One region of the Micromonospora narathiwatensis genome, then DNA from elsewhere that is predicted to be linked to it. Evidence: riboswitches for the same ligand, from Rfam matches in the RefSeq annotation. Region 1 holds a riboswitch; the other holds the start of a gene.
The links. Region 1 has a riboswitch for cyclic di-AMP ahead of GA0070621_RS23900 (C40 family peptidase). Riboswitches for the same ligand answer to the same signal wherever they lie in the genome.

Region 1 (15,414 bases):
GCCTCCCCGAGCCCGTCGGTGAACAGCAGCAGCCGGTCGCCCGGTTCGAGCCGTTCCACCCGGGGACGGACCACCGGCATGAAGCCCAGCGGAGGCGCGGGCGCGGGCGGTTCCAGCGGGATCACCGCGCCCCGGCGCAGCAGCAGCGGCGGCGGGTGCCCACAGTTGACGATGGTCAAGGTGCCGCCCCGCTCCTCGACCAGCGCGGCGGTGACGAAGTCCTCGTCGCCCACGTTGCGGGCCACCGCCCGGTCCAGATCGGTCACCACCGCGCGCAGGTCCGCCCGCTCGTACGCGACGTGCCGGTACGAGCCGAGCACGATGCTGGCGAGCCGGACCGCGTCCAAACCCTTGCCGCGCACGTCGCCGATGATCATGCGGACGCCGTACGGGGTGTCCATCGCCTCGTACAGGTCACCACCGATCTCGGCCCGGGCGGTGGAGGAGATGTAGCGGGCGGCCACCGCGAGGGTGCCCACCTGCGGCCCGAGTGGCCGGAGCACCGCCTGCTGGGCGACCGAGGCGAGCCGGGACAACTCGGCGATCTTCTCGGACTGGCGCTGGCGTACCGCTGCCACGGCGCCGGCGATCCCGGTGGCCAGCGCGACGCCGGCGACGTTGACGGCGGAGACCAGGGACAGGGTCTGCTCGGCGAGTGCGAAGGAACCTCCGATCGCCGTGGCGAGGACTCCCACCCCGAGCACCACCCGCCACGACCCGAGGGCGGCGGCGAGCATCGGGGCGGTCACCATCAGCGCGATGTAGTGCGCGGTGGGGCCGTCCGCCAGTTCCATGGCGGAGACGAGGGCGAGCAGCGCGAGGGCCGCGCCGAGGCCGGCGCGGGATCCGGGGCTCAGCGGGCCTCGGCCCGACTGGAAGGGTTGCGTGCGTATACCGGACAGCATGCCTGATGGAGATGAACCGGTGAATGAACCTGGCCCGTCGTCTGAGGACGTTCTACCCGGCCGGATCGCCTTCCTGACCCGATCGCCGCCGGTCACGGGGTCAGCCGAGCACCTCGTACCGGACGGTCAACTCGCCGAGGCTCGTCGAGGCGATGGCCGCGAAGGCGGCGCGGGACAGGTCCAGGCACCGGCCGGCGATGAACGGTCCGCGGTCGTTGATCCGGACGACCACCGACTTGCCGTTGGCCGGGTTGGTCACCCGGACCTTCGTGTTGAACGGCAGGGTCTTGTGCGCGGCGGTCAGTGCGTCCGGGTTGAAGGTCTCCCCGTTCGCGGTCATCTGACCCTCGTCGTAGAAGGACGCGCCGCAGGAGCCGCTGTCGACGACCTTCGCCGCGGGGATGGTCTTCGTCTTCGTCGCCGTCGGCTTCGGGCTCGCGGTCCGGGTCATGCTCCGCGAGGCGGCCTGGGTCCGGGTCGCCTTCGGGCTGGGGGTGGCCTTCGGCGACGGGCTGAGGCTCGGCGACGCGGGCGTGCTGGGCGAGGCGGAGGGGGAGGCCGAACCGGGGGCGGGGGTGCTCGGCAGAACCTCGACCACAGTGGGCTCGGCGAGCGCGGAGTCGGCGGAGGGCTCGCCCGAGGTGAGCTGGACGGCGCCGACGGTGCCGCCGACGGCGAGCAGCACGCCGACGGCCGCGGTGGCGGCGATGCCGGCGGGCGAGGAGAGCTTGCGGGTACGGAGATGCCTACCAGCCACCGCCCGGTCCTTTCGTCAGCAGAACAAACCGGCTCGGACCGTAACGAGAGAAGCACTTCCGAAGTCAATGCGATCATGGTGCTATGCCCACATTTACCCTGATACGTGTATCCGCTCGTGTGGACTTTGCTCATACGAACGGAGGAAGGATCGCTGGCCAGTGACCACGCGGCGATCGCCTGGCGGCGATGCCCGAGGATGGGTGTCGTGCTGAGCCGACGCCTGGTCGAGTTGTTCCGCTGGATCGACCCCGGCCCGGACAGCGGTCATCTGGTCAGCGACACCTCCGGTTGGTGGCGGGACCCGGAGGTGCTGGCCGGCATCGGACCGGCCCTCACCGGCCTGTTCCCGGCCGCGCGGCCGACCGTGGTGGTCGCTCCCGAGGTGACCGGGCTGCTGCTCGGCCCGCTGGTCGCGATGGCCGCCGGCGCGGGCTTCCTGCCGGCGTACAAGGACGGCGGCCGGCGGCGGGTCGGCGCGATGCGCTGGGCCGAGACGCCACCGGACTACCGGGGCCGGCGGCTGCGGATGGGCGTGGACGGCAGCCTGATCGGCCCCGGCGACCGGGTGCTGCTCGTCGACGACTGGGTCGCCACCGGCGCCCAACTCGACGCGCTGGACCGGGTGGTCCGGGACAGTGGGGCGGAACCGGTCGGGACGGCTGCGGTCGTCGCGACCTGCCCGCCGTACGTCGCCGAGCGGCTCCGGCTACGCGCGCTGCTCACCGGGGACGACCTCGACGGAGCCGCGTCGGGTTGACCTGAAGGGGTGCTGGCGGCGGCCGGCTATGCCGGGCAGCTCATCTGACGAAGCTCTCCACGGCGGTGCAGACCCGGCCCAGCGCCTCGGCCGACCGGGCCAGCGGGCCGGGCACCAGCATCGAGTGGTCGGCGTCCGGCACCTCCAGCACGTGCGGACTGAGCCGGCGCGCGACCTCACCGTTCCACAGCGAGTCGGCGGTGCCCCCGACAAGCAGGCACGGCGCGGTCGCCCGGCCCAGCGCGTCGACCACGTCGGGGTGGTTGAGCACCGGGGTCAGCCACACGGCGCGCAGCCCACGGTCGGCCGCGAGCGGAGCGGCGAAGGCGCCCAGCGACTTGCCGACCAACAGATCGCCGTCGGCCAGCACCGGCGTCACCTGCTCGGCCACCCACGCGGCGGTCCGGTCGGCGCGCAGGTCGCGGGGCACCTGCCAGGTCACCTCGTGGATGTCGAAGCCGAGGCGGCGCAGCGCCTCCCCGACGTACGCGAAGAGCGGGCCGCGGGTGTCGTAGCCCCGGCCCGGAACGAGCACCGCGCGCTGGTCCGCCATGGTCGCCTCCTTCTGGTCCCAGGCTAGCGTCGCCCCGGACCGCGCGTGGGGCGGACAAATCCCGCGACGGGTCGGCTGCCGGCGATTAACCTCGGCAGGATGTGGCCCCGTATCGGAGGACTGCGCACCCTCGCCCTCGGCACGCCCGGCGAGATGCGCGCCACCCTCAACGCCCTCGTGCTGTCCGGCGTGAAGACCGCCACCGCCGGCCTGCTGACCTCCGAGTACGCCGAGGAGAACGAGGAACTGGAGTACGCCGGCGAACGGCTGGTCCTGGTCGACGACCACGACGCACTGGCGGGCGTCGTCGAGATCACCGACGTCGAGGTGGTCCGCTTCGCCGACGTGTCCTGGGAATTCGCCCGCTCCGAAGGGGAGGGTGACCGGTCCATCGAGGAGTGGCGGGAGGGGCACCGCCGCTACTGGGCCCGGGTGGGCTTCCCGGTCGACGACGACTCGCAGGTGGTCTGCATCCGGTTCCGCCTGGTCTCCGCCGGGGACGGGGGCATCAGCACCGGCGACCTCGGCACCTGACCCCGCGCCGAGTCAGACCCGGCGCAGCTCGGGCAGCAGATTGGCCGCCGCCATCAGGATCGCCTCGTCGCCGGCGTACCAGCTGCTGGCCCGGGGCCAGTGCGTCACCACGTCGGTGAAGCCGAGCCGGGCGGCCCGGGCGACCTGCTCGGCGAAGAAGTCCACGCTGGTGAGCGAGAAGACCGGCGCCGAGTCGAGCGACAGATAGCGGTCCAGGGTGGCCGGATCGCGGCCCGCCCGGTCCAGGGTCACGTCCATCCGGGCGGCGAGGTCCTCGACGGACGACCACCAGGTTTCCAGGTCGTCGCCGCCGAGGCCGGTGGTCACCCACCCCTGCCCGTACCGGGCGGCCAGTCGCATCGAGCGGGGCCCGTTCGCGGCCATCACGAACGGCACCCGGGGTTGTTGCACGCAACCGGGGTTGTTCCGGGCGTCCACGGCGGCGAACCACTCGCCGCGCCAGGTGGTGCCGTCCTCGCGCAGGATCAGGTCCAGCAGCTCGGTGAACTCGGCGAACCGGTCGACCCGCCGCCCCGGCGGCAGGGTCTCCCCGCCCAGCACGGTGGCGTCGAAGCCGATGCCGCCCGCGCCCAGGCCGAGCAGCAGCCGGCCGCCGGAGACGTCGTCCAGGGCGGTCACCTGCCGGGCGTACGCCGCCGGGTGCCGGAAGTTGGGTGAGGCGACCAGCGTGCCGAGGCGGATCCGCGAGGTGACCGTCGCGGCGGCCGTCAACGTGGTCGTCGAGTCGAACCAGGGGCCGTCGACCAGATCCCGCCAGCCCAGGTGGTCGTACGTCCAGGCGTGGTCGAAGCCCCACTCTTCCGCCTGCCGCCAGCGCCGCCGCGACTCCGACCAGCGCTGGTCGGGCAGGATCACGATGCCAATCCGCATGATCGCCAGGGTACGGCCGGGCCGGCCGGCCGGCCGGCGTCGGCCGGCCCGGGACGGGCTACGCCGACACCACGTCGGCGACCACACAGGCGACGTTGTCCGGCGCGCCCTCGGCGTACGCGAGGTCGACCAGGCGCCCGACGGCGCTCTCCGGGTCGTCGGCGCCGGCGAGCGCGTCGTTCAGCACCTCCGGCCCGAGCACCGCGGAGAGCCCGTCGGAGCAGAGCAGATAGCGGTCGCCGGCCAGGGCGGTACGCAGCGCCAGATCGGCCTCGACCGGGGCACCGGCCCCGAGCGCCCGCACCAGCAGGGCCCGCTGCGGGTGCCCGGCCACCTCGGCCGGGCCGAGCCGGCCCTGGTCGACCAGCGACTGCACGTACGTGTGGTCCTGGGTCAGCCGGAACAGCTCGCCCCCACGCAGCAGGTACGCCCGGGTGTCCCCGACGTGCACCAGGGCCAACTGCGAGCCGCGGCGCAGGATCGCGGTCAGGGTGGTGACCGGCTGGTGCCCCTCGGTGACGGCGGCGCGTACCGTGCGGTCGGCCGACGTCACCGCGTCGGCCAGCGCGGCGAGCAGTTCGGCGGCCGGCGCGTCGGCCAGTTCCAGCGGCCGGAGCGCGTCGACGGCGGCGGTGCTGGCGGCGGCGCCACCCGGGCCACGCATGCCGTCGGCCACGGCGAGCAGGTTGGCGCTGGCGTACGCGGTGTCCTCGTTGGAGTCCCGGACCGCGCCGGTCTCGCAGCGCACCGCGTACCGGAAGGTGGTTTCGGACATGATGGATCCCCTTTCGGCGAGCTGGTCGACGAGGAGCGCGACGGCCCTACCGCGAGCCGCCGTGTCCGCGCTGACCCCACGCCACCACGCGCCGACCGCCTCGGCTGCCGCCCCCGACGGCAGGGCGCAGACGGCCCGGATGTCGGCGAGCGGCATCCCGGTCCGGCGCAGCGCGGCGATCAGCCGGGCCCGGTCGAGCTGCGCCGGCTCGTAGTAGCGGTAGCCCGAGTGCGGGTCGACGGCGGCGGGCGGCAGCAGGCCCAACCCGTCGTAGAGCCGTAGCGCCTTGGGCGTCAGTCGCGCCGCGTGGGCGAACGCCCCGATGGTCAGCAGCTCCACGGACGCATCCTCCTCGTACCGGTCACGGCGACCGGCACGGACCACGCTCGGCCTTGCCCCAGGGGCAGGGTCAAGGCGTTGACCATGTATCGATCATTTATATATCTTGTCGGCGTGACCCAGATGCGCGAGCCGACGTTTCTGATCCTCACCGCGCTCGCGGGCGGCCCCCGGCACGGCTACGGGATCATCCAGGAGGTCGCCGTGCTCTCCGCGCAGCGCGGCACCCTGCTGCCCGGCACCCTCTACACCGCGCTCGACCGGCTGACCGCGCAGGGGCTCGTAGAGCTGGACCGGGAAGAGGTGGTCGACGGCCGGCTGCGCCGGTACTACCGGCTCACCCCCGGTGGGCTCGACGCGCTCCAAGCCGAGACCGCCCGGATGCGCCAGCTCGCCACCGCGGCCGAGACCCGGCTGCGCGCGCTGCGCCCGCACACCGCCTGACCAGCTTCCGCCCGCCCGCGCTCCGACCGAAGGGGAGGCCATGTCACTCACCCGTCACTACCGCCGATTACTGCTCGCGTATCCCCGGGCGTACCGGCGGGAACGCGGCGAGGAGATCCTCGGCCTGCTCCTCGACACCGCGCCCGCCGGGCGGACCCGGCCGACCGTACGGGAGGCGCTCGACCTGATCCGGGGCGGTTTGCGCTGCCGCCTCGGCCGGCCGGCCAGCAGCACGGTCGGCGTCTGGGCGGTCCTCACCGCGCTGATCTGCGGCCTGTTCACCGCGTCGCTGGCCGCCCGGATCGCCTGGGAGACCTCCCGGCCGCAACCGGACCGGGCCGAGGTCGCGGCGGTCTTCGCCGAGGCGTTCCCGGGCCATCGGCTCGACGACGACATCATGACCGCCCCGGCCCTCTTCGTCTTCTACAACAGTCCGCTTACCTGGCAGTCGCTGAAGCCGGTGCTGATCGGCGACGGCGGCGAGTACCAGGAGGGAATGGCCAGCGCGTCGGCGGTCGGCCCCGCACCGATGCCGGAGGCGGAGAGCCTGGCGACCGCCCAGCAGCGCCTCCGGGCCGCCGGCTGGCAGGTGTACGAGCCGATCACCGAGATCCTCCAGATCTGTGCCTCGGCGAGCTGCGACACCGCGAGCCAACCGGTCCAGACCACCCTGGTGGCCCGCCGGGGTGACACCGTGCTCCGGGCGACCTTCCACGACGCGAGCTACAACTCGTACCTCGGGGTGGAGGTGCAGCGGGCGGCGCCGCCGGCGGTCCTGCCCGCCGCCGTACTGGCCGGCCTGGCCGGGGGCGTCCTCACCTGGCTGGTGTTCGCTTGGGCGAGCCGGCGCACCGAGGATCGCCGGGGCGTGGTCCCGCTACTCGGGATCGCCCTCTTCCTCTGGTGGGCGCCGACGCTGCTCTCCACGGCTTCGCTGTTCCCGCACCACCTCGGCGAGCCGCACCCCAACTGGCATCCGCTCTGGGAGTGGCTCGGGCAGCCGACCTGCTCGCTGCTGTTCCTCATCGGCGCCGCCTGCGCGCTGGCCCTGCTGGTCGTCGCGCTGTTCCCCCGCAAGGACCTCCAACCACTGATCGTCAACGTAAGTTGAGTGCTCGCGGCTGCCGCTCAGTCCACGGGCGCGGGGTTGGCGTCGACCGCGGCGCGGACGAACTCGCGTACCCGGGCGGTGGTGTTGCTGGCCAGCCACACCGGTCCGCGACGGATCGGCGGCGCGTCGCGGATCGGCACGTACGCCAGATCGGGCCGGGGGTGGTAACGCCGGGTCTGTTCGCCCACCGGCAGCACCCCCCGGCCCATCGCCACCAGCGACAGCAGTTCGGGGAAAGTGTTGCCCACCGGACCCTTCGGCACCGGCCGGCCCGACGGGGTCCGGTCCGGGGTGCGGTCCCGCTTGAACCCCGCCGAGGTCACCGCCGGGTACTGCACCACCGGGTGCTCGGCCAGCGCCTCCAGCGACACCGACTCCGCGCCCGCCAGCGGATGGTCCGCGGCCACCGCGAGCACCCGCTGCTCGTGGAGCAGCGCCGGGCCGTTCGCCATGCCGTCGAAGGGGTACGACGCGATGAGCACGTCGATCGTGCCGTCCCGCAGGCTCGACCGGGTGGTCGCCAACGGCGCCTCGTGCACGTGCACCACGCAGTCCGGGTGACGCTCGGAGAACAGGGCGACGGCGCGGAGCAGGATCGGCGCGGTCGACTCACCGACGAACGCCACCCGCAGCTCCCCGGTCAGCCCCCGCCCGGCCTCGACGGCGCGCCCGACAGCCTCCTCCATCGCGGCCACCAACGGACGCAGATCGTCGGCGAGACGGGCACCGATCGGCGTGAGCCGGACCACCCGGCTGGTTCGCTCGAACAGCGGCGCGCCGATCCGGCGTTCCAGTTTGCGCACCACGTGACTGATCCGCCCGGTGGTCACCCGCAGCCGCTCGGCGGTACGCCCGAAATGCAGCTCCTCGGCCAGGGTCAGGAACGTCTCGACCTCGTACCGCTCCAGCACGCCGACCCCCACCGTTGAATCCGGGTCAACGATCGTAGTCCGATCGCGGCTTGGTCCGCGGTACGACCACGACGAGGCTGGACGGGTGACCCTTCGAGAACAGGAGCATCCATGGACCACCACGCCGTGGAGGGCGCGATGAGCACGGTACGGGTGACGGCCTTCGACCACCTGGTCCTCGCCGTCGCCGACGTGGAACGCTCCCTCGGCTTCTACTGCGACACCCTCGGCCTGGAGCCGGTACGGGTCGACCGCTGGCGGGCCGGGGAGGTGCCCTTCCCGTCGGTACGCGTGAGCCCGGAAACCATCATCGACCTGGTACGCGGCGAGCCGAGCGGATCGAACGTCGACCACTTCTGCCTGGTGGTGGAGCCGCTCGACTGGCAGCAGGTGATCGACTCCGGGGTGTTCACCGTGCTGACCGGGCCGGTGCCGCGCTTCGGCGCGCGGGGCAACGCCACCTCGATCTACGTACGCGACCCGGACGGCAACACCGTCGAACTGCGCTGGTACCCGCCGGGGCCGTAGGCGACAGCGGTTTCCACTAGCGTGGCGCGATGCCTGAACTCCAGCGGCTCGACGTCCACCACGCTCCCGCCCTGTTCCGCTTCGAGCGGGAGAACCGGGCGTACTTCGCCCGGTCGGTGCCGGACCGGGGCGACGAATATTTCGCCGAGTTCACCGCCCGGCACGCGAAACTGCTCGCCGAGCAGGCCACCGGCGGGTGCCACTTCCACGTCCTGGTGGACGACGAAGGTGCCGTGCTGGGACGGTTCAACCTGGTCGACGTCGCCGAGGGCAGCGCCGAGCTGGGCTACCGGGTGGCCGAGCACGCGGCCGGGCGGGGCGTGGCACAGGACGGCGTACGCCGCGTCTGCGCGCTGGCCCGCGACGAGTACGGGCTACACCGGCTGGTCGCATCGGCCGCGCTGGCGAACCCGGCCTCGCTCGCGGTGCTGCGGCGTACCGGGTTCGTTCCGGTCGGCGAGGTGCTGCTCGGCGGGCAGCCCGGCCTGCGGCATGTACGCGACCTGACGCCCGCCGGGTGAGTTCCGAGGAGTTGCCCCTCGCCGACAGCCCTGGTGGGCCTCATCGGGCCACCAGGGCCACGGTCCGCTGGGCACGGAATACCGAAGGCCCTGACCGGGATCCGCGTCCCGATCAGGGCCTTTCGCGTGGAGCGGGTGACGGGAATCGAACCCGCACTGTCAGCTTGGGAAGCTGATGTTCTGCCATTGAACTACACCCGCAGGCGGCACCACTGTACCTGAGGTCACCGCCGCCGCGCACCCAGGTACCCGGCGAGCCGCGAACCCACCCCCGACACGATCTTGCAACCACGGCATCCCATCGAACCGGGAAGAAGTTTCACGGCCGCAACACATGGCCGTTTTCAAATGTGTCGATCGGTTGTAACGTCACCTCCACGTTCTCAGCTACGGCGTGACACACCCCCTGTCACGCCGCCAGAAAGAGGTGGGCCCATGGGACTCCGTCCCAACCTGCTGACCCGGCGTACCGCCGGCGTCGCGTCGACGACCCTCGCGCTGCTGCTCAGCACCGCCGCGGTGGGGGTCGTCCCGGCCGCTTCGGCCTTCTCCGCCGCCCCGGCGGGAAGCTGCGCAGAGCCGGCCGACGTCCACTCGGACGCCCGGGTGAAGGCCGGGGCGCAGGTCAAGCACGACCCGAACGAGCTGACCGCCGCGCAGGTGCGTGAGCGGGAGGCGGACCTCACCGCCGCGCTGGCCGAGCGGTCCAGGTTCCGCGTCGGCGCCGGGGTCGCGCCGCTGGCGACCGTGACCATCCCGGTCGTCGTCCACGTCATCCAGCGGGACAGCACCCGGGCCGGGGGCAACATCCCGGACTCGATGATCACCCAGCAGATCAGCGTGCTGAACCAGGCCTACAGCGGGGCCACCGGCGGCGCCCCGACCGCCTTCGGCTTCCAGCTCCAGAAGATCAACCGAGTCACCAACCCGTCCTGGTACCCGATCGTCTCCGGCTCGACTGCGGAGCGGTCGATGAAGACCACGCTGCGCGAGGGCGGCAAGAACACCCTGAACATGTACCTGGGTGAGCTGAGCGACGGCCTGCTCGGCTGGGCGACCTTCCCGAAGAAGACCCTGGACAAGATGGACGGTGTGGTCGCGCTGAGCGAGTCGCTGCCGGGCGGCACCGCCACCAACTACAACCAGGGCGACACGGGCACCCACGAGATCGGCCACTGGCTGAACCTCTACCACACCTTCCAGGGCGGCTGCAGCGGCCAGGGTGACCAGGTCAGCGACACCCCGGCCGAGGCGTCGCCGGCGTACCAGTGCCCGACCGGGCGGGACACCTGCACCGCACCCGGCCTGGACCCGATCCACAACTTCATGGACTACACCTACGACTCGTGCATGTACGAGTTCACGCCCGGGCAGGCCAGCCGGATGCTGAGCGCCTGGAACGCCTACCGCGCGGCGTAACGGCTCCAGCACAGCACGGCAAAACGGTGCCGGTCCCGTCCGACGACGGGGCCGGCACCGGCTTTTGGGGGGCTCAGGCGGCCGGGCGACGGGTGTCGAAGCCGTGGCGGCCACGCCGGGCCTCGGACGACGCCACGTCGGACCGCCGCGTCGGGCCGGCCGCCCGCGGGTCGAGCCAGACCCGCACCTGCGGCCGGCCCGCCCCGAGGTGGGTCGCCCCGAGGTGGGTCGCCTGGTCGCGCCGGGTCAGCATCGCCACGTCGACGGTGAACTCGAACAGCCGCCAGTCGACCTGCGGCGCGGCCCGGCCAAGCGCGGCCACCCGGGCCACGGTGACCGGGTCGGTAACCGGAAGGGCCCAGCCGGCGACGTACGCCTCGTCGTCGCGCTCCTCCGGCGGGAACGAGTGCAGCGCGTAGCGGCCGTCGCGTTCGAGGTCGCGGCGCTTGGGCGACTCGATGACGAAGCAGTAGAGCCCCTCGTCGGTGATGACCGGGGAGACCGGGTGGACCCGGGGACCGCCGTCGGCGCGGACCGTGGCGAGGTAGCCGAAGCCCGGCCCGTACTGCTGCAGGAGAAGGCGGATCTCGTCGGCGAGTCGGGGCTCGTCGGCGGCGAATTCGGACCAGGAAGCCATGCGGACATTCTATCGAACACGTGTACGAGTGTGCAGTCCGACACGCAGGTCACCCGTACCGGTCGCTATGGTGTTCGGATGCTGCTCTCCGACCGCGACCTGGCCGCCGAGATCGAGGCGGGCACGCTCGCGCTGGAGCCCTTCGAGCCCGCGCTGGTGCAGCCGTCCAGCATCGACGTACGCCTCGACCGGCTCTTCCGGGTCTTCAACAACCATCTCTACACGCACATCGACCCGGCCGTGCAGCAGGACGACCTGACCTCGATGGTGGAGGTGCCCGAGGGCGAGCCGTTCGTGCTGCACCCGGGCGAGTTCGTGCTCGCCTCCACGCTTGAGGTGATCTCGCTCGGCGACCAGCTCGCCGGGCGGCTGGAGGGCAAGTCGAGCCTGGGCCGGCTCGGGCTGCTCACCCATTCGACCGCCGGTTTCATCGACCCGGGCTTCTCCGGGCACGTCACGCTGGAACTGTCCAACGTGGCGAACCTGCCGATCACCCTCTGGCCGGGCATGAAGATCGGGCAGCTCTGCATCTTCCGGCTCTCGTCGCCGGCCGAGCACCCGTACGGCTCGGCGGTCTACGGCTCGCGCTACCAGGGGCAGCGCGGACCCACGCCGAGCCGGTCGTGGCAGAACTGGCGCACCTGGCCCACCCGCTGAGCACGGCGCGAGGGCTCCCGCGAACGTGGGAGCCCTCGCGGACCGGTCAGCCGGGGCGGCCGTAGCTGTTGATCTGGCCGTCGTCGACGCGTTTCATCGTGATCGGTTTGCCCGCCTGGGAGGCGTGCACCACCCAGCCGTCGCCGACATACATCGCGACGTGGTGCAGGTCGCCGTAGTAGAAGACCAGGTCACCGGCGCGCAACTCGCCGCGGCTCACCCGCCGGGTGACGTCGTGCTGCTGCCGGGCGTTGTGCGGCAGCGAGACGCCGGCCTTGGCCCAGGCGGCCATGGTCAGGCCGGAACAGTCGTAATGGTCCGGGCCGGCGGCACCCCAGACGTAGATCTTGCCGATCTGGGCGCAGGCGAACTTGACCGCGACCCCGGCGGGGCCACCCGGGTAACCGGCGGGGCAGGGCGCCGGGCGCAGCGGGCCGCCGCCACCGTTGCCGTACACCTTGAGCCGCAGCTTCTGCAGCCGGGCGATCTCAGCGTCGATCTGCTTCTTCTTGGCCGCGAGCTGGGCCTCGGTACGGGCCAGTTGGGCGATCATGTCGTCCAGCGGCTTCTTCTTCGCGGCCAACTGGTCGCGCAGTTCGGCCACGGCCTGCACCTGCTGCTGCTGGCGGTGCGCGAAGCGGTCGAGCAGCTCAAGGCTGTCGACGATCTCGCCGGGCGACCGGCTGCCCAGCAGCGCGTTGACCGTGGAGATGTTGTTGCCCTTGTACGCGTCGGCGGCGAGTCCGCCGACCTGCCCGAGGGCCTCGTCGACCTGGGCCTGCAACGGGGTGATCTGCTTGGCCAGCGCGGCGGCCTGCTTGCGCTTGGCGGCAAGCTCTTCGCGGGTGGCGTTGACCTGCTCGATGATCGGTTCGAGCTTGTTCCAGTCCTGATCGATCTGGCGCTCGATCTCGGTGACCGACGGTTCGGCGTGGGCCGTGGCGCCGCCGGTCAGGACGACGGCGGTGCCGACCAGTGCGGCGAGGGCGGTGGTGAAGCGGGACCAGCGTGGACGCGGCGTAGCCGCCGACCGGTCGATTGACCGGACCGACGGTCGCCGCGGGGCATGGTGTGCCACCGGGCTCCGTACTCCTTCTTTCCTGACCGCCTACCGGGTTAGCTGACGGGTTCGGGCGGGAAGGGAGCCGCCCTACCGCACCACGGTGCGGATTCACCCCACGTACCTGGGTCCCCGGCTCGCCCGGAGGCGACTCGGCGGTGTCCGACCGCCACCACCCGGGCTGGGCGGTGAACCTACCGGTCGACGACAGATCAGAGTAGAGATCGTCGTTATCAATCCGCAACCCGCGACGCCGTGACCCTCCTATGAAGGTTTCTTTCGGGACGCATCGTTATCTGGAAAGCTATTGACCGGAGCCCATACGCGGGGCCAGGGTGAGGACGCAGTGACCCCCATCCTGATCTGGAGGTTCGATGCACCTCTCAGCCCTGCCATCGCGCAGACGGATACTGCTGGCCGCCGCCGTCGCGGCGGCCACCGCTCTCGCGACCAGCGGTCCCACCGCGGCGGCGCCCCTCACCGCCGGGACCACCGACAACCAGGACCGCCAGCAGCAGTACGCCGCCGCGGCAGCGGAGTACGGCGTGCCGCAGAGCGTCCTGCTGGGCGTCTCGTACCTGGAGTCCCGCTGGGACACCCACCCGGGCCAGCCCAGCACCAGTGGCGGCTACGGCCCGATGCACCTGACCGACGCCGCCCAGGTCGCCTCGACGCCGTCCAGCGCCCACGTCGACGAGGACGAGGACCCGCGCGGCGACGAGTCCCGGCCGCTCGCTCTCGACCCGGCGATCGCGGCGCGACCGAGCGGCGACCTGCTGCCGCAGGCGTCGCTGCAAACCCTCGACGCCGCCGCCGACCTCACCGGCGAGTCGAAGGAGACGCTGCGCACCGACGCCCTCGCCAACATCCGGGGCGGCGCGGCGCTACTCGCCTCGTACCAACAGGAGCTGGGCGGGCCGGTCGGTGCCGGCAGCGAGCCGGCGGCCTGGTACGGCGCGGTGGCCCGGTATTCCGGCGCGGACACCGAGGACGCCGCGGCGGCCTTCGCCGACGAGGTGTACGACCAGATCGGCCAGGGCGCCAGCCGGACCACCGACGACGGCCAGCGGGTGGCCCTCGCCGCCACGGCGGTGACGCCGGACCAGTCCGGGCTGCACAAGCTCGGGCTGCGTCGCGCCGAGCGCCCGGACGGCCTGGAGTGCCCGGTCCGCCTCGCCTGCGAGTGGATCCCCGCGCCCTACGCGAAGTACGGCCCGGGTTCCGGCGACTACGGCAACCACGACCTCGGCAACCGGCCGGCCCAGCAGAAGATCGAGTACATCATCATCCACGACACCGAGGGCTACTTCGGCCCGAGCGTGGGCCTGGTCCAGGACAAGACCTACCTGGGTTGGCACTACACGCTGCGCTCGGTGGACGGCTACGTCGCCCAGCACATCAAGGCCAAGAACGTGGGCTGGCACGCCGGCAACTGGTACGTCAACGCCAAGTCGATCGGCATCGAGCACGAGGGCTTCGCCGGCCACGGCACCTGGTACACCGAGGCGATGTACCGGACGTCGGCCAAGCTGGTCCGGCACCTGGCGCTGAGCTTCCAGATCCCGCTGGACCGTCAGCACATCCTGGGCCACGACAACGTCCCCGGCATCACCGCCGGAAACGTGGCCGGGATGCACTGGGACCCGGGCCCGTACTGGGACTGGTCGCACTACTTCGACCTGATGAAGGCGCCGTTCAAGGGAACCGGGACCCCGCACACCGGCCTGGTGACCATCGACCCGGACTACGCCAGCAACCAGCCCGCTTTCACCGGCTGCAACCGGCAGCCCCCGGGCGTCCCGACTCCGCCGCCGCCGGCCGCGCCCTGCCCGCTGCGCGGCTCCTCCTCGGTGATCCTGCGTACCGCCCCGAGCATCGACGCGCCGCTGGTCAACGACCTGGGGCTGCAACCGAACGGCGCGCCGAACACCATGTACATCTCCGACCACGGCGCCCGCGCCTCGGCCGGTCAGACGTACGCCCTCGCCGACGTCCAGGGTGACTGGACGGCGATCTGGTACCTCGGCCAGAAGGCGTGGTTCCACAACCCGGCCTCGGCGCCGACGGCGAAGTGGGCGAACGGCTTCGTGGTGACCCCCAAGGCGGGCAGGACCACCATCCCGGTGTACGGGCGCGCCTACCCGGAGCAGGCGGCGTACCCGTCCACCATCCCGTACCAGGCCATCTCCCCGCTGCAGTACACCCTCCGGGCGGGCCAGCGGTACGCGGTCGGCGGCGTCCTGCCGGGCGAATACTACCGGGCCGTCTCGTTCGACGGCTCGGTGCCGGGTGACCGGACGGTCGTCCGCGGCGCGAACCAGTACGTGCAGATCCAGTTCGGTCACCGGGTCATGTACGTGAACCTCGACGACGTGCAGATCCTGCCGGGGGCGGTCGACGCGCCCCGGTAGCGGCACCCGGTACGAGGCGAAGGCCCCCGGTCCGCGTGGACCGGGGGCCTTCGTGCAGCGCGAAAGGGGTCAGTAGCCGGCGACCCGGGTCAGTAGGGCCGGCGGAAGCCGGCGACCGGCTGGTAGCTGATCTGGCTCACCTGGACCGGCTTTCCGGTCCGTGGCGCGTGCACCATCAGACCGCCGCCGAGATAGAGCCCGA
Region 2 (15,414 bases), 1.8 Mb from region 1:
CGGACCGCCTTCGAGTCGACCGGCCGGATCGACCACGTGGTGGTCACCGCCGGCATCCTGGAGCGGGGCGCCCTCGCGGAGATGGACCAGGAGACGATGGACCGGCTCCTGCACGTCAACTTCGTCGGCCCGGTCACCATCGCCCGACAGTCGCTGCCGTACCTCCAGCAGACCAAGGGCCAGCTGCTGCTCTACACGTCCAGCTCGTACACCCGGGGCCGGGCCCGGTACGCGCTCTACTCGGCCACCAAGGCCGCGCTGGTCAACCTGACCCAGGCGCTCGCCGACGAGTGGGCCGAGTTCGGCGTACGGGTCAACTGCGTCAACCCGGAGCGCACCGCCACCCCGATGCGCACCAGGGCGTTCGGCGAGGAGCCGGAGCACACCCTGCTCTCCGCCGAGGCCGTCGCGCAGGCTTCCCTGGACGTTCTCGTCTCCGACCTGACCGGCCAGGTCATCGACGTCCGCCGGGCACCCGGCGAGCCGGCCACGGTGCCCCTGCAGCCCGGCGCGCACCCGTCGGACGACGGTTCCGGGTCGCGGCGCGGCGCCGGTCGCGCCGAGCCGGAGTCGTCGGAGCAGCTGCGCACGGGCGTCGGCGCCTGACCGGCCGAGCAACGGGACGGGACGATCCAGATGCGTGGTGACCTGGTCCGGAAGCTGCTCGCCCGGGTGCTGACCACCGGGCTGGCGGTGCTGGCCTTCCTCATGGTGGCGCTCACCGGGGCGACCGGTTGGGGGCTGGCGATCGCGGTCGCCGCCCTCGCCGCCGTCGGCTGGGAACGCCGGGTGCGGCCGAGCGCCGACGGTGCCGCCGAGTCGGTGCTCGTGGCCGCCGGGATCCTGGTCGGGTACGCCCGCCGGCTCGACGCCGGCTTCGACCCGGCGCTGGCCGCGACCGCGCTGGTGCTGCTCGGCCTGGTGCTGCTGGTGGGGCCGTTGCGCGACGCCGGCGCGCTGGAGATCCGCGCGGCCAACCTGCCGGTCCGCTCGTGGACCCCGCTGGTCGCCGCCCGGCTCGGCGACGCGCTGCTGGCGCTGCTCGCCCTGGTGGCGGTGGCTGCCGGCCTCGCCCTGCCCGGCTGGGTGGCGCTGGCCGCCGCCCTGCTGGTCGGCGCGGGCTGCGGCGCGGTCGGGCTCGACCTGGCCCGGCGTCGCTTCCGGCCGCCGGCCGGGGGCGGTCCGGTGGGCCGGGCGCTGCGCCGGCACCAGCCCGAGTTCGTGCTCTACTTCTCCGCCCCGCCCGGCTCGGAATACCAGGTCACCATGTGGCTGCCGTACCTGGAGCGGATCGGCCGGCCGTTCCTGGTCCTGCTGCGCGAGCCGGAGTTCCTGCCGACCGTCGCCGCCGCGACCCGCGCGCCGGTGGTCTTCTGCCCGACGCTCAAGGCCATGGACGAGGCGCTGGTGCCCAGCCTGCGGGCGGCCTTCTACGTCAACCACGGCGCGAAGAACAGCCACTGCGTCCGCTTCTCGCAGCTCACCCACGTGCAGCTGCACCACGGCGACAGCGACAAGGCGCCGAGCGCCAACCCGGTCTCGGCGATCTTCGACAAGATCTTCGTGGCCGGCCAGGCGGCGATCGACCGGTACGCCCGGGCCGGCGTGGAGATCCCCGCCGAGAAGTTCGTCGTGGTCGGCCGCCCCCAGGTCGAGGCGATCGAGGTACGCCGGGAGCCGACCCCCGGCCCGGCGCAGCCGACCGTGCTGTACACCCCCACCTGGACGGGGCACCACGCCGACGCGAACTACTGCTCGCTGCCGGTCGCCGAGACGGTGCTCCGCCGGCTGCTGGACCGGGGTGCCACGGTGATCCTGCGGCACCACCCGTACACCGCGCAGAACCCGGCGTCGGCCCGGCAACTGGCCCGGCTCACCGAGCTGCTCGCCGCGGACCGGGCGAGGACCGGCCGGGCGCACCTGTGGGGCCCGGCGGCCACCCGGGAGCTGACCCTGACCGAGTGCGTCAACCGCGCCGACGTGCTGGTCTCGGACGTCTCCGGAGTGATCTCCGACTGGCTCTACTCCGGCAAGCCGTACGCGGTCACCGACATGGGCGCCGACGGCGAGCACTTCGTCGAGCGGTTCCCCCTCGCCGGCTCGGGTTACGTGCTGCGCCGGGACATGTCCAACGTGGACGAGGTGCTGACCGAGCTGCTGGACACCGATCCGAAGGCGGCGGCCCGCTGGGTCACCCGTACCCGCTACCTGGGCGACTTCCCCGCCGAGTCGTACGCCGAGGCGTTCCTCGACGCCGCCCGCCGGCAGCTCGGACCGGGCTGGACCGCGCCGGCCCCGCGCGGCGCCGACGCGGTCGCGCCGGACGGCTCGCCGCTGTCCCCCACCGCCTGATCCACCCTCACCTCCGGACCGCCCCGCCGCCTTCGGCGGGGCGGTCTTTCGGTGTGCGGAAGATCACCGCCATTCAACGATCGTTGTAAATATTGAACATCATCATCATACTTGCTCCCGGGCAGCCCACCGGCGCAATGTCGCCGGCCCTACCGGCGATGCGGTCCGCCGCACGCCACCACCCCTCGTCCACAGGAGCACACATGCCAACCCTCCTTCGTCGACTCGCGATCTGGCTCGGCGCGCTCGCGCTCGCCGTGGCGGCCGCACTGACCGGCCCGACCGCCGCCCAGGCCGCGGCACCGGCCTGGCCCCTGCTCAGCAACGGCTCGACCGGCGCCAACGTCACCACCGCCCAGTACCTGCTGCGCCACCGCGGCTACAGCCTCACGGTCGACGGCCAGTACGGCGCCGGCACCACCTCCGTGGTGAAGTCCTTCCAGTCGGCCAACGGCCTCTCCGCCGACGGCCAGATCGGGCCGCAGACCTGGGGCAAGCTGGTGGTCACTCTGAGCGCCGGAGCCAACAACGACGCGGTCCGCGGGCTGCAGACCTCACTCAACAAATACGGCTACGGCCTGGCCGTGGACGGCGACTGGGGCCCCGCCACGACCAACGCCGTGAACAACTTCAAGTCCGCCCGTGGCCTCTCCGGCGGCTCGGTCGACGCCACCACCTGGCAGTACCTGACCGGCGGCAGCGGCGGCGGCACCGGCAACTACCGCCTCATCATCGGCAAGTCGGTGCTGCCCCGCAGCGAGTACGACGACCCGCACCACGACTACCCGGCGATCGACCTGCCCACCGTGACCGGCACGACCACGTACGCGATCACCTCCGGGACGATCGGGCACGTGGGCGGCAACTGCGGCCTCGGCATCGGCATCACCGGCGACGACGGCGCGTACTACCTCTACTGCCACCTGAACTCGCGCTCGGTCGCCGCCGGCTCCCGGGTCAGCGCCGGCCAGGTCCTCGGCTACACCGGGGCCACCGGCAACGTGACCGGCCCGCACCTGCACCTGGAGGTCCGCGTCAACGGCGCCAACCGCTGCCCGCAGAACATGCTGTTGGCCATCTACGACGGCGTCACCCCACCCGCCCCGTCCGCCCTGCCCGCCACCGGCTGCACGTACTGACGGCAACCCGCGGTCGTGATGTCGTCGCCCCGTCCACGGGGCGACGGCGTCACGGCCGGTCGGGCGACGCGAACGGCGCGAGCAGGTCGAGAACGGCGGCCGCGTCCTCGACGTGCGCGTTGTGGCCGAGCCCCGGCAGGGTCGTCACCGGCACGCCCAACTCCTTGAGCTGCGCGTCGGTCACCATCGGGTCCTGCTCACCCCGGGCCAGCAGCACCGGCACGTCGGTCGCGGCGAGCAGGTCGGGCAACCGCGGCTCCCCCACCGCGAACGCGGCCGGGTCCATGGCCAGCCGCCAGCGGCCGTCCTCGCGGCGCAGCCCGGCGTCCACCACCGGATGGTCGGGGGCGAAGAGCCCGGCCAGCCCGGCGACCCGCAGGTAGCGGCGGGCCGCCTCGTCCCGGCTGGCGAACCAGGTCACCGGCCGTTCGGCCAGCTCGCGGGCCTTGTCCAGCTCGGTCGGGGACCAGGCGACCTTGATGCCGAGCCCGATCACCGCGTCGACCGGCAGGCCCCGTGTCCGCGCGGCCAGCGCCAGCGCCACCACCCCGCCGAGCGAGTGCCCGAGCACCACCAGCCGGTCGCGGGGGCCGAGCCGGTCGGCTACCGGGCCGAGACCCGCCACCACCCGGTCCGCGAGGTCCTCGAAGGAGTACGCCGGCAGCGGCGGCGACCAGCCGTGGCCGGCCAGGTCGGGGGCGAGCCAGCGCCCCGCCCAGCGGCTCTCCAGCAGCGGCGCCCAGGGCAGCCACACCTCGCCGGTGGCGCCCAGGCCGTGCAGCAGCAGCAGATGGCGGGTACCCGTCTCGTCGGCCATACGGCGCAGTGTCGCATCGGACCGGCCACCCGCGCGAGACACCGCGCATACGAGGTCGGGCACCGGCTCGGAGGAGCCGGTGCCCGACGGGGGGAGGGGTGCGATCAGGCCGAGTAGCCGCGGGTGGCGGCCCAGTTCGCCAGGTTGATGGTGGTGATCCAGTAGGACGGCACCGCCGGGTTGGCCGAGTCGGCGATCTTCACGGCCCGGCCGTCGTCCTGGTAGCCGACCACGGCGATGTAGTGGCCGCCGGGGAACGAGTGCCAGCCGCCGTTGGTGTCGGTGGCGGAGCCGGCGATGTTGACCACCACGCCCCGACCGTCGGTGACGGCCTTGACCACGTCGGCCTGGAGCTGGTCCATCTGGGCCGGGGTCGCGGCCTGGCCGGGGATCATGTGGGTCCGGTACGGGCTGCCCTTGACCATCTGATTCAGACCCCGGGTGGTGTCCTCGGCCGAGTTGGTGCCGTTCTCACCGGCGTTCAGCGGCACGGCCATCGCGTCCTGGGTGGTCTCGATGCCGCTCGCGCTCAGCGCGTTGCGCACCGCGGCCGGGCCACAGTTCCAGTAGGCGGTCTGCGCCTGGTAGTTGTAGTCGAGGACCTTGGTCGACGGCGGCGTCGGCTTCGGCTTCGCCGTACGGGTCACGTCCGGGTCCGCCTTGGCCTTGCTCGGCGACTCCGACGCGCTCGGCGAGTCGGACGGCGACGCGCTCGGCGAGTCCGACGGCGACGGGGCGGCGACGCGCGCCTCGCCGCGGCTGGCGACCTCGCCGAGCCGGGGGGCCAGCTCGGCGACGGCGGCGGTGTGCTCCTGACGGGCGGGCGCCTCATCGGCGCTGGCCAGCGCGGCACTGGCGCCGCCGGCGAGCACGAGGGCCGCCGCGGAGCCGGCGACGATCTGGTAGGGGCGCTCGGTCGCGAGGCGCCCCAGCTGACGCTTCAGGTGGTGCTTCACGTATTCCTCCACGAGGGCCTGAGCGGCGCACGCCGACCCGACGCGCGGACGGGGTCACGCGCGTTGCCGGGCGGGGTGGCCGCAGGAACGGGCAGCGCCGGTGAGCCGGGCTGCGGGGGCGGTTGCCGGAACTCGGTCGCCGGTCAGGCGAGCGAGGGCACCGCGGCTCCGTGGAGGCGGGGGGAGGATCGGGGGGAGGTTGGCACGAGGATGGCACTCCTTCCGTGGCCGCCTACCGGGTTAGCTGACGGATTCGGGCGGGAAGTACGCCCTACCGCGGGCCGCAGCTCGCGGATTCACCCCGGTGTTGCACTGGGTCCCCGGTTCGCGAAGATCACGATTAAGCGGGTCGGTACGGCGTCGCCACCTGCGATCGAAAACCGCACCGGACGCGCCGACACTACCGGTGGGCTCGCCTCCTGCCAACCGCTCCGACCTGCTTAAACATCGGAATTACCGGCGCCGACCGGAACAGCTCGCAACTGATGTGACTCAATGGGACAGGCAGTTATCCCGTAACCGCCGGGCAAGAATCGGACACCGCACCGATGATCGTTCCGGAATTGCGGGAGTCGATCGCCCGCACTGATCCGGATGACCGTTTCCGGGCAGACAGTGACGGGACTCACCGAACTTGGGTAACGATTCAGCCGACCCGTGCCGGGCGGAAGCGCGCGGCACCGCCGGCCGGCACCGCCGCACGGGTCGGGGCCACCGGCTCGGCACGGCGTACCGGGGCCGGCCCGGGGCGCAGCGCCTCGGTGGCGGCGTACGCCTCCAGGGCCAGGGCGCGGGCCGCGTCGGCGGCCAGCTCGGCGTCGCGCCAGGCCCGCTCCTCCCGCTCGGCGGCGGCCCGCCAACCGGCCCACCGGCCGTCGCGTACCACGCGGGCCAGGACGATCTCCTGCTCGGCCGGGTGCCGGCGCGGATCCCACCCGTTGCGGTGGGCCAGGACGTCGGCGAGCTGGCGGGCCGACAGGTCGCCGTGCCAGTGGGCCACCATCGCGGCGTGGTGCAGCCACCGTTCCCGGGCCGCGTACTCGGCCGGCGTGCGCCGGGTACGCGGCTCGGGCAGCACGGCGGCACCGGCGAGACGCCGGGCGCCCGCCTCGGCCTCGTCGTACGCCCGCCAGGCCCGGTCGGCCGCCGCCTGGGCGGTCAGCCACTGCTCACGGCGCCGGCGGGCGGTCTGCGCGGCCCCGGCGGCGGCCACCGCCACCTCGTCGGCGTACCGGCGCAGGTCGGCGTGGCGGGCCGCCTCCTCGGCGGCCGGGTCGGGGGCGTCCTCCACCGGAACGTCCCGTTCCGGCCTGGCGACGAGCGCGGCCAGCAGGCCCAGGGCGAGCACGAGCAGGGCCGACCAGATGGCGGCGGCCTCGGGGATCTTGCTGAGGAAGTGGTAGAGAACGGTCTGCTGCATGGTCGGCACCTCACGGGAACGATGTGACGGAGAGGTCCGCACCGGCCCGAGTGCGGGCGCGACCGGTTACGGGCGCCGTCGGGCGGGTGCGGGGTGAGGTTCGGTCGGTACGGCGAGGGCGGGCCGCGGCCCGCGGGTCGTCAGCGGGTGGGCGGGGCCCGGGAGCCGACGGTCGCCGGGACCAGCCCGACCAGGGCGTGCTGCCGGTCGGCCGGCAAAGCCACGGCCAGACGCGACGCCACCGGATCTGGCGCACCGACCGGCCCGACCTGCCGGCAATCGCTGCCGGCCCGATCGACCGCACCGGCCCGGTCGGCGGCACGGTCCCGATCGGCGGCACCGGCCCGGTCGGCGGTGCCGGTCCGGTCGGCGGTGCCGGTCCGGTCCGCGGCACCGGTCCAGCCGGTGCTGCCTGCTCCCGGCCCGACCCGAGCCGCCGAGCCCGGCGCGGAGTCGGCGGTGCCGACCCGGAGGGTCAGGGCCTCGACGGGGCCGGCGGCGAATCGGGGAGCGGCCTGCGCGGTCGCGGCCGGGCCGACGGGCAGCGCGGCCGCGCCGAGCGAGCAGGCGACCAACACGGCCAGGCTGGCCAGCGTGCGGGCCCACCAGCGCGCCACCCACCACACGGGACAGGTGAGCGCGATCGGAAGCACGGCTCCAACCTACCGCCGATGCCGCGGCGCCGCACCGCCGCCGGGCGTGTCGCGTCCGCGCGGATCCGGGCACTGACCAGGATGGACGGCCGCGGCGCGGGGCATCGGGCGGGTGGCGTGCGGCTCGGCCCGGGTCGGGCCGCGCGGCGTGCTCGACCGACCTGGGTCGCAGTCCGCATCACCGTGCACCAGATGGAAGGCCGGCGCCCCCACGCGCCGGACGGGCGAGCGGGACGCCGCCCGCTCAGCCCGATGGCGTAGGATTCCGGCTCCTGCACGGAACGGGAACCGTACTGCCGGCCGGTCGGGCCGCCCCCGGTCCCCGCCGGGCACGCGGTGCCCGGGACGGAAGGTGGACACCCCGGATGCACCAGCGGATCCTGCTGCGCGCCCGCAAGGGCCCGTTCGACGTACTCACCGCCGAGGAGACCTACGAACGGGACTGGATCGGCAAGAACACCGGCAACCTGGTCTTCAGCCACGCCGCGCACAAACTGCTCGCCACCTCGGCTGCGGAGATCACCCCGTCGCGGTTCCGGGCGGACCCGCGCGAAGCCGACGAGATCAACGAGAAGTACGACGTCTTCGTGATCCCGCTGGCCAACGCCTTCCGCCGCGACTACACGGACCAGTTGGCCGCGATGACCCGGCTGATCGAGCGGCTGAAGATACCGGTGGTGGTGCTCGGGGTCGGGGCGCAGACGGACGTGGACGGCGACCGGGAGTTCCTGCGCCCGATCGACGAGACGGTGAGCCGCTTCTGCCGGGCGGTGCTCGACCGCTCGCACAGCATCGGCGTACGCGGCGAGATCACCGAGGACTACCTGCGTACGCTGGGTTTCTCGGCGGTCGAGCAGATCGGTTGCCCGTCGATGTTCCTGCACGGCGACAGCCTCCGGGTCGAGAAGACGAAGGCGTCCCTGGGCGTCGAGGACCGGCTCGCGTTCGTCATCTCGCCGTACGTCCGGGCGTTGTCCCCGCTCGTCCGCCACCACCACCGGCGCTACCCGAACGTGCGCTACGTGGCGCAGGACCTGTACACCCTCGGCACCCTGCTCTACGGCGACGCACCGCACCTGCGCGGCAAGACCAACGACATGCCGATCCACACCTCGCACCCGTTCTTCGTCGAGGACAAGGTGCGGATGTTCATGGACCCGTGGCCCTGGATGGAGTATCTCGCCGGCTTCGACTTCGCCTTCGGCACCCGGATCCACGGCACCATCACGGCGCTGATCTCCGGCACCCCCGGATATCTCCTCGCCCACGACTCGCGCACCCTGGAGCTGGCCCGCTACTTCGACATCCCGCACCGGCCGCTGCGCGACGCGCCGGACGACATCGACGCCGCCCAGCTCTACGCGGAGGCCGACTACACCGCCCTCAACGACGGCCACAAGGAGCGCTTCTCGCGGTTCACCGGCTTCCTCGCCCGGCACGACCTCGGCCTCTCCTTCGCCGACGGGGACAGCGCCACCCGCTTCGACCAGCGGGTCCGCGACATCGTCTACCCGCCGGCGGTCCGGCCGGCGTCCGCCTGCACGTCCGAGGAACTGCTGACCCGCCTCGAGTTCGTGCGGGACGAGAACCGGACGCTCCAGCAGAAGCTGAAGGCGCTCCGGGCGCAGCCGCTGCGCGAGCGGGTCCGGCAGGCCGTCGGCGGCCGGGTCCGCCGGATGCTGCGCCACTGATCGTCGTACGCCTGTTCGAACGCGGGGTAGGATCGGCGGCGTGTCCGACCTCGCGTACCAGCCCTCGATGCTCGACTTCGCCGCGCAGGGGCCGACCCTGGGCCCGCTCGCCGGCCGGTCGCGCCGGCACGAGTTGAGCCGGGACGCCTGGGTCGACCACCTGCCCGGCTGGGTGCGCGGCTCCGACGCGGTGCTCGACACGCTGCTGCGCGACGTGCCCTGGCGGGCCGAGCGCCGCACCATGTACGACAGCGAGGTCGACGTCCCCCGCCTGCTCTGCTGGTACGCCGCCGGCCGGCCACTGCCCCACCCGGCGCTCACCGAGGCACGCGCGGCGCTCACCCGCCACTACGCGGCCGAGCTGGGCGAGCCCTTCGTCACCGCCGGGCTGTGCCTCTACCGGGACGGCCGGGACAGCGTCGCCTGGCACGGCGACACCCTGGGCCGCTCGGCGCACGTCGACACCATGGTCGCCATCGTCTCCTTCGGCTCGCCGCGCCCGCTGCTGCTGCGCCCCCGGGGCGGCGGGACGAGCCTGCGTTTTCCGCTCGGCCACGGCGACCTGGTGGTGATGGGCGGCTCCTGCCAGCGCACCTGGGAGCACGCGATCCCGAAGACCGCACGCCCGGTCGGCCCCCGGGTCAGCGTCCAGTTCCGCCCCGCCGGGGTGGCCTGACCCGGGGCCCCACCCGCCGGCGTGCTACAAACAGCTCTCAGGGTCGATCACGCCCCCGTCACCTGACGACGCGAAGGGCGCAGCATGACCCAGTCCCCCACCGAGCCGCGATCCCGCTGGTCCCCCTGGCGGCTGCACGGCGACGGCCGGTCCGTACGGCCCGGCGACGTGGTGCACCCCGACGAACGGCTGTCCTGGCCGCGTACGGTCGGCGTCGGCGTGCAGCACGTCGTGGCGATGTTCGGCGCCACCTTCACCGTGCCGTTGATCACCGGTTTTCCCCCGGCCACCACGCTCTTCTTCTCCGGGCTGGGCACGCTGCTCTTCCTGCTGATCACCGGCAACCGGTTGCCGTCGTACCTGGGCTCGTCGTTCGCGTTCATCGCCCCGGTGCTGGCGGCGAAGGCCGGCGGCGGCATCGGGCCGGCGCTGGGCGGCATCGTGGTGGTCGGTGCGGCGCTGGCGCTGGTCGGCGTGGCGGTGCAGCTCGGCGGGACGCGCTGGATCGACGCGCTGATGCCGCCGGTGGTGACCGGCGCCATCGTCGCGCTGATCGGGCTCAACCTCGCCCCGGTCGCCTGGGACGGCGGCGGCAGCGGCACCGGCGTCAAGGCGCAACCGCTGATCGCCGTACTCACCCTGGTCGCGATCCTGGTCGCCACCGTGGCGTTCCGGGGTTTCCTGGCGCGGTTGTCCATCCTGCTCGGCGTGGTGTTCGGCTGGGTGCTCGCCGCGCTGCTCGGCGAACTGGACCCGAAGGCGGTCACCGGGCTGAAGGAGGCCGCCTGGGTGGGACTGCCCCAGTTCCACGCGCCCAGCTTCAGCGCGCGGGCGGTGGTGCTGGTCATCCCGGTGATCCTGGTGCTGATCGCGGAGAACGCCGGGCACGTCAAGGCGGTCGCCGCGATGACCGGCCGCAACCTCGACCGGGAGATGGGCCGGGCGTTCCTCGGTGACGGCATCGCCACCGTGCTCGCCGGCTCCGGCGGCGGCTCCGGCACCACCACGTACGCGGAGAACATCGGCGTGATGGCGGCGACCCGGGTCTACTCGACCGCCGCGTACTGGGTGGCCGGCGTGGCGGCGGTGCTGCTCGGCCTCTGCCCGAAGTTCGGCGCGCTGATCCTCACCGTGCCGGCCGGGGTGCTGGGCGGCGCCACCACCGCGCTGTACGGCCTGATCGCCATCCTCGGCGCCCGGATCTGGATCGAGAACCGGGTCGACTTCCACGACCCGGTCAACCTGATGACCGCCGCCGTGGCGGTGATCATCGGGGCGGCCAACTACACGCTCACCGCCGGCGACCTGTCGTTCAACGGCATCGCCCTCGGCACCGCCGCCGCCCTGGTCATCCACCACGGCATGCGGCTGATCGCCCGCCTCCGCAACACCGCGCCGGAAACCGCCCCCGAACCCGAACTCTGAGCTACCCGGACAGTCGGTCAAGGGTTTGCGTCATCCAGAGGTCTTCCGGTGACGCAAACCCTCGACCGGCAAGGGTCGGGCGGGTTGTCAGTCGCGTTCGATCTGGTGGCCGACGATCGCCGGGCCGAGCATGACGGCGAAGCCGGAGCCGTCCCGGCGCGGGTCCGCCGGGGGCAGGTCCACCGGCTCGCCGTTGGCGGTCGCGCCGACCGGGCGCGGACCCACCCAGGCCACCGCCAGGTCCACCTCGCCCTTGAGGAACCGCTGCGCCCGCACCCCGCCGGTCGCCCGTCCCTTCGCCGGGTACGCCTTGAACGGCGTCACCTTGACGGTGGCGCCGGTCGAGGTGACCACCATCGGCTCCCCGCGCCCCTTGTCGTCGGTGCGGATCGCGCCGAAGAAGACCACGTGCGCCCCGGCGGGCAGGTTGATGCCGGCCATGCCGCCGCCCTTGAGGCCCTGCGGCCGGACCAGCGACGCCGCGAAGCGCAGCAGTGCCGCCTCCGAGGAGACGAACGCCAGCGCCTCCGCGCCGTCGGTGAGCCAGGTCGCCCCGACCACCTCGTCGCCGTCGCGCAGCGAGATCACCTCGAACTCGTCCGAGCGGACCGGCCACTCGGGCGCGCAGACCTTGACCACGCCCTGCCGGGTGCCCAGCGCCAGGCCGGGCGAGCCCTCGGCGGACGGGCCGAGCGGCGCCAGCCCCACCACCGTCTCCCCCGGCTCCAGCGGCGCCAGCTCGGCCGCGGACATGCCGCCGCGCAGCGACACCGTGCCGGACTGCTCGGGCAGCACCGGCAGCGGCAGTACGTCGATCTTGAAGGCCCGCCCGGCGCTGGTGACCAGCAGCACCCGGCCGCGCGCCGTGGAGTGCACGACTGCGCGTACCGCGTCGTGCTTGACCCGGCCGCTGCGCCGGCGCCCCTCGGTGGTCTCCTCCGACTCGGCCGCGGTCCGGGCGACCAGCCCGGCCGCGGAGAGGATCACCTGGCACGGGTCGTCGGCGACCTCCAGCGGCCCGGCCGGTACGGAGGCCGCGAGGACCTCCTTGAGGTCGCCGTCGACCAGGGTGGTGCGGCGCGGCGCGTCGAACTGCTTGACCACGGCGGCCAGCTCGTCGGAGACCAGCTTGCGCAGCACCTTCTCGTCGTCGAGGATCCGCGACAGGTCGGCGATCTCGGCGCGCAGCTTCTCCTGCTCGGCCTCCAGCTCCAGCCGGTCGTACCTGGTCAGCCGGCGCAGCGGGGTGTCCAGGATGTAGGTCGCCTGGATCTCGGAGAGCTTGAACTTCTGCATCAGGCCGTCCTTGGCGGCCTGGGCGTCCTCGCTGGCCCGGATCAGCTTGACCACCTTGTCGATGTCGAGCAGGGCGATCAGCAGACCGTCGACCAGGTGCAGCCGTTCCTCGCGCTTGCGCTTACGGTACGCGCTGCGCCGGGTGACCACCTCGTAGCGGTGGGCGAGGAAGACCTCCAGCAGCTCCTTGAGCCCCAGGGTCTGCGGCTGGCCGTCCACCAGCACCAGGTTGTTGATGCCGAACGACTGCTCCAGCGGGGTGAGCCGGTAGAGGTCGGCCAGCAGTGCCTGCGGGTTGACCCCGACCTTGCACTCGATGACCAGCCGGGTGCCGTTCTCCCGGTCGGTGAGGTCCTTGACGTCGGCGATGCCGGAGAGCCGCTTGGTCTTGTTCACCTCGTTGGTGATCGCCGCGATCACCTTCTCCGCGCCGATGCCGTAGGGCAGCTCGGTGACCGTGATGGCCTGCCGGCCCCGGCTGCCCTCCAGCGGGCCGATCTCCACCCGGCCGCGCATCCGCACCACGCCGCGCCCCGTCTCGTACGCCCGGCGCACCTCGTCGAGGCCGAGCAGCAGCCCGCCGGTGGGCAGGTCCGGGCCGGGGACGAACTCCATGAGCTTGTCCAGCGTGGCGCCCGGGTGGTTGATCAGCCAGCGGGCCGCCTGGACGACCTCGCCCAGGTTGTGCGGGATCATGTTGGTGGCCATGCCGACCGCGATCCCGGACGCGCCGTTGACCAGCAGGTTGGGGAAGGCCGCCGGCAGCACGGTGGGCTGGGTGAGCGAGCCGTCGTAGTTGGGCTCGACGTCGACGGTGTCCTCGCCCAGCTCGCCGACGAGCAGCATCGCCTCGCGGGACATCCGGGCCTCGGTGTAACGGGCGGCGGCCGGTCCGTCGTCCGGGGAGCCGAAGTTGCCGTGCCCGTCGATCAGGGGCGCGTTGAGCGAGAAGTCCTGGGCGAGCCGGACCATCGCGTCGTAGATCGCGGCGTCGCCGTGCGGGTGGTACTTACCCATCACGTCGCCGACGATCCGGGCCGACTTCACGTGCCCCCGGTCAGGGCGGTGGCCCTGCTCGTACATCGACCAGAGGATGCGCCGGTGCACCGGCTTGAGGCCGTCCCGCGCGTCGGGCAGGGCCCGGGAGTGGATGACCGAGAAGGCGTACTCCAGGTAGGAGTCGGAGACCTCGGTGACCAGCGGGTTGTCGAATACCCGCGCGCCGGCCTGGTCGAAGGCGGACAGGTCGGCGCGGGCGCGGTCGTCCCTACGGCGTGCCATGGTTCAGCGTTTCCTTCCCCAACGATCGCGGTCAGGCGTCGATGGCGTCGCGGTCGACCCGGTCGGCCGAGTCGATCAGCCAGTTGCGGCGGGGTTCGACCTTCTCCCCCATGAGCAGTTCGAGGATCCGCTCGGCGGCGTCGACGTCGTCGAGGGTGATCCGGCGGACCGCCCGGGTGGCCGGGTTCATGGTGGTCTCCCAGAGCTCGTCGGCGTCCATCTCGCCGAGGCCCTTGAAGCGCGGGATCGGGGTGACGATCTGCTTGCCGGCCTTCTCCAGCTTGCGGACCGTCGCCTCCATCTCGGCCTGCGTGTAGGTGTAGACGGTCTGCGGGTTGCGCCCCCTGGTGGTGATCTTGTGCAGGGGCGGCATCGCGGCGTAGAGCCGGCCGGCCTCGATCAGCGGACGCATGTAGCGGGCGAAGAGCGTGATCAGCAGGGTACGGATGTGCGCGCCGTCCACGTCGGCGTCGGCCATGATGAGCACCCGGCCGTAGCGCAGCGCGGAGAGGTCGAACGTACGCCCCGAGCCCGCGCCGAGCACCTGCACGATGGCCGCGCACTCGGCGTTGTCCAGCACCTGCTGGAGGTTGGCCTTCTGCACGTTGAGGATCTTGCCGCGGATCGGCAGCAGGGCCTGGTATTCCGAGGAGCGGGCCATCCGGCTCGTCCCCAGGGCGCTGTCACCCTCCACGATGAACAGCTCGCTGCGGTCCACCCCGGTGGCCCGGCAGTCGACCAGCTTCGCCGGCATCGACGCGCCCTCCAGGGCGGTCTTGCGCCGGGCCGCGTCCTTCTGCTGCTTCTGGGTGAGCCGGACCCGGGCCGCGTCGACGATCTTCTGGAGCACCGTCCGGGCCTCGGCCTTGGTCCTCCGGTCCTCCAGCCAGGCCTTGAGGTGCTGCTCCACGAGGCCCTGGAGCACCTTGGTGATGCCGGCGGTGGAGAGCTCGTCCTTGGTCTGCGAGGTGAACTGCGGCTCCGGGATCCGCACGTGCACCACCGCGGTCATGCCCTCCAGGACGTCGTCCAGGGTGGGCGCGTCCTCCTTGGGCTTGAGCAGGCCGCGGGCGTTGCGAGCGGCCTCGGCGAGGGTACGCGCCAGAGCCCGTTCGAAACCCTTGCGGTGGGTGCCGCCGTGCGCGTTGCGGATGGTGTTGGTGAAGCACTCGACGGTGCGCTCGTAGCCGGTGCCCCAGCGGAAGGCGACCTCGACCTCGGCCCGGCGCTGCACGTTGGACTGCATCACGCCGTTGGCGTCGGCGGCGTTCTCCCGGTAGGTCCCCTCGCCGGTGACCAGCAGGGTGCCGGAGACCGGCCGGTCGCCGGCCGGGGCGAGGTATTCCACCATGTCGGTGAGGCCGTTGGGGAAGTGGAAGCTCTCCTCGACGGCCTCCTCACCGGTCTCGTCGCGCAACCGGTACGCCACGCCGGGCACCAGGAACGCGGTGTTGCGCAGCTTGAGCCGGACCGCCTCGACGTCGAGCGCCGCGCCGGTCTCGAAGTAGCGCGGGTCGTGCCACCAGCGGATCGAGGTGCCGGTGCGCTGGCCGCGCTTCATCGCCCCGACGATCTCCAACCCGGGGCCGGGCGTGAACGGCGCGTCCGGGCCGTCCCCGTCGAAGATCCCCGGTACGCCGTGCCGGAACGACATCGCGTGAACCTTGCCGCCGCGGCGGACCGTGACGTCGAACCGCCGGGAGAGCGC

Region 2: it holds a riboswitch for cyclic di-AMP, as region 1 does, so the genes downstream of both, GA0070621_RS02995 (C39 family peptidase) here and GA0070621_RS23900 (C40 family peptidase) in region 1, are expected to answer to the same signal.

The regions. Positions count from the first base shown of each region.
Region 1 covers NZ_LT594324.1:5,453,066-5,468,479, reverse strand. Annotated here, with positions in the region: gene GA0070621_RS23980 (PP2C family protein-serine/threonine phosphatase) at 1-905, opposite strand, end outside; gene GA0070621_RS23975 (septal ring lytic transglycosylase RlpA family protein) at 1,006-1,662, opposite strand; gene GA0070621_RS23970 (phosphoribosyltransferase) at 1,861-2,421, shown strand; gene GA0070621_RS23965 (alpha/beta hydrolase) at 2,462-2,974, opposite strand; gene GA0070621_RS23960 (ASCH domain-containing protein) at 3,074-3,508, shown strand; gene GA0070621_RS23955 (LLM class flavin-dependent oxidoreductase) at 3,521-4,399, opposite strand; gene GA0070621_RS23950 (MerR family transcriptional regulator) at 4,458-5,513, opposite strand; gene GA0070621_RS23945 (PadR family transcriptional regulator) at 5,637-5,957, shown strand; gene GA0070621_RS23940 (hypothetical protein) at 5,998-7,068, shown strand; gene GA0070621_RS23935 (LysR family transcriptional regulator) at 7,086-7,979, opposite strand; gene GA0070621_RS23930 (VOC family protein) at 8,091-8,507, shown strand; gene GA0070621_RS23925 (GNAT family N-acetyltransferase) at 8,537-9,028, shown strand; tRNA gene GA0070621_RS23920 (tRNA-Gly) at 9,156-9,229, opposite strand; gene GA0070621_RS23915 (zinc metalloprotease) at 9,464-10,447, shown strand; gene GA0070621_RS23910 (pyridoxamine 5'-phosphate oxidase family protein) at 10,521-11,084, opposite strand; gene dcd (dCTP deaminase) at 11,163-11,741, shown strand; gene GA0070621_RS23900 (C40 family peptidase) at 11,788-12,819, opposite strand; cyclic di-AMP (ydaO/yuaA leader) riboswitch at 12,832-12,969, opposite strand; gene GA0070621_RS23895 (N-acetylmuramoyl-L-alanine amidase) at 13,176-15,212, shown strand; gene GA0070621_RS23890 (C40 family peptidase) at 15,302-15,414, opposite strand, start outside.
Region 2 covers NZ_LT594324.1:647,574-662,987, reverse strand. Annotated here, with positions in the region: gene GA0070621_RS03015 (bifunctional cytidylyltransferase/SDR family oxidoreductase) at 1-606, shown strand, start outside; gene GA0070621_RS03010 (CDP-glycerol glycerophosphotransferase family protein) at 637-2,352, shown strand; gene GA0070621_RS29755 (peptidoglycan-binding protein) at 2,556-3,491, shown strand; gene GA0070621_RS03000 (alpha/beta fold hydrolase) at 3,541-4,308, opposite strand; gene GA0070621_RS02995 (C39 family peptidase) at 4,413-5,276, opposite strand; cyclic di-AMP (ydaO/yuaA leader) riboswitch at 5,479-5,621, opposite strand; gene GA0070621_RS02990 (hypothetical protein) at 5,911-6,684, opposite strand; gene GA0070621_RS02985 (hypothetical protein) at 6,825-7,337, opposite strand; gene GA0070621_RS02980 (polysaccharide pyruvyl transferase family protein) at 7,703-9,028, shown strand; gene GA0070621_RS02975 (alpha-ketoglutarate-dependent dioxygenase AlkB) at 9,069-9,704, shown strand; gene GA0070621_RS02970 (uracil-xanthine permease family protein) at 9,789-11,129, shown strand; gene GA0070621_RS02965 (DNA gyrase/topoisomerase IV subunit A) at 11,217-13,706, opposite strand; gene GA0070621_RS02960 (DNA gyrase/topoisomerase IV subunit B) at 13,738-15,414, opposite strand, start outside.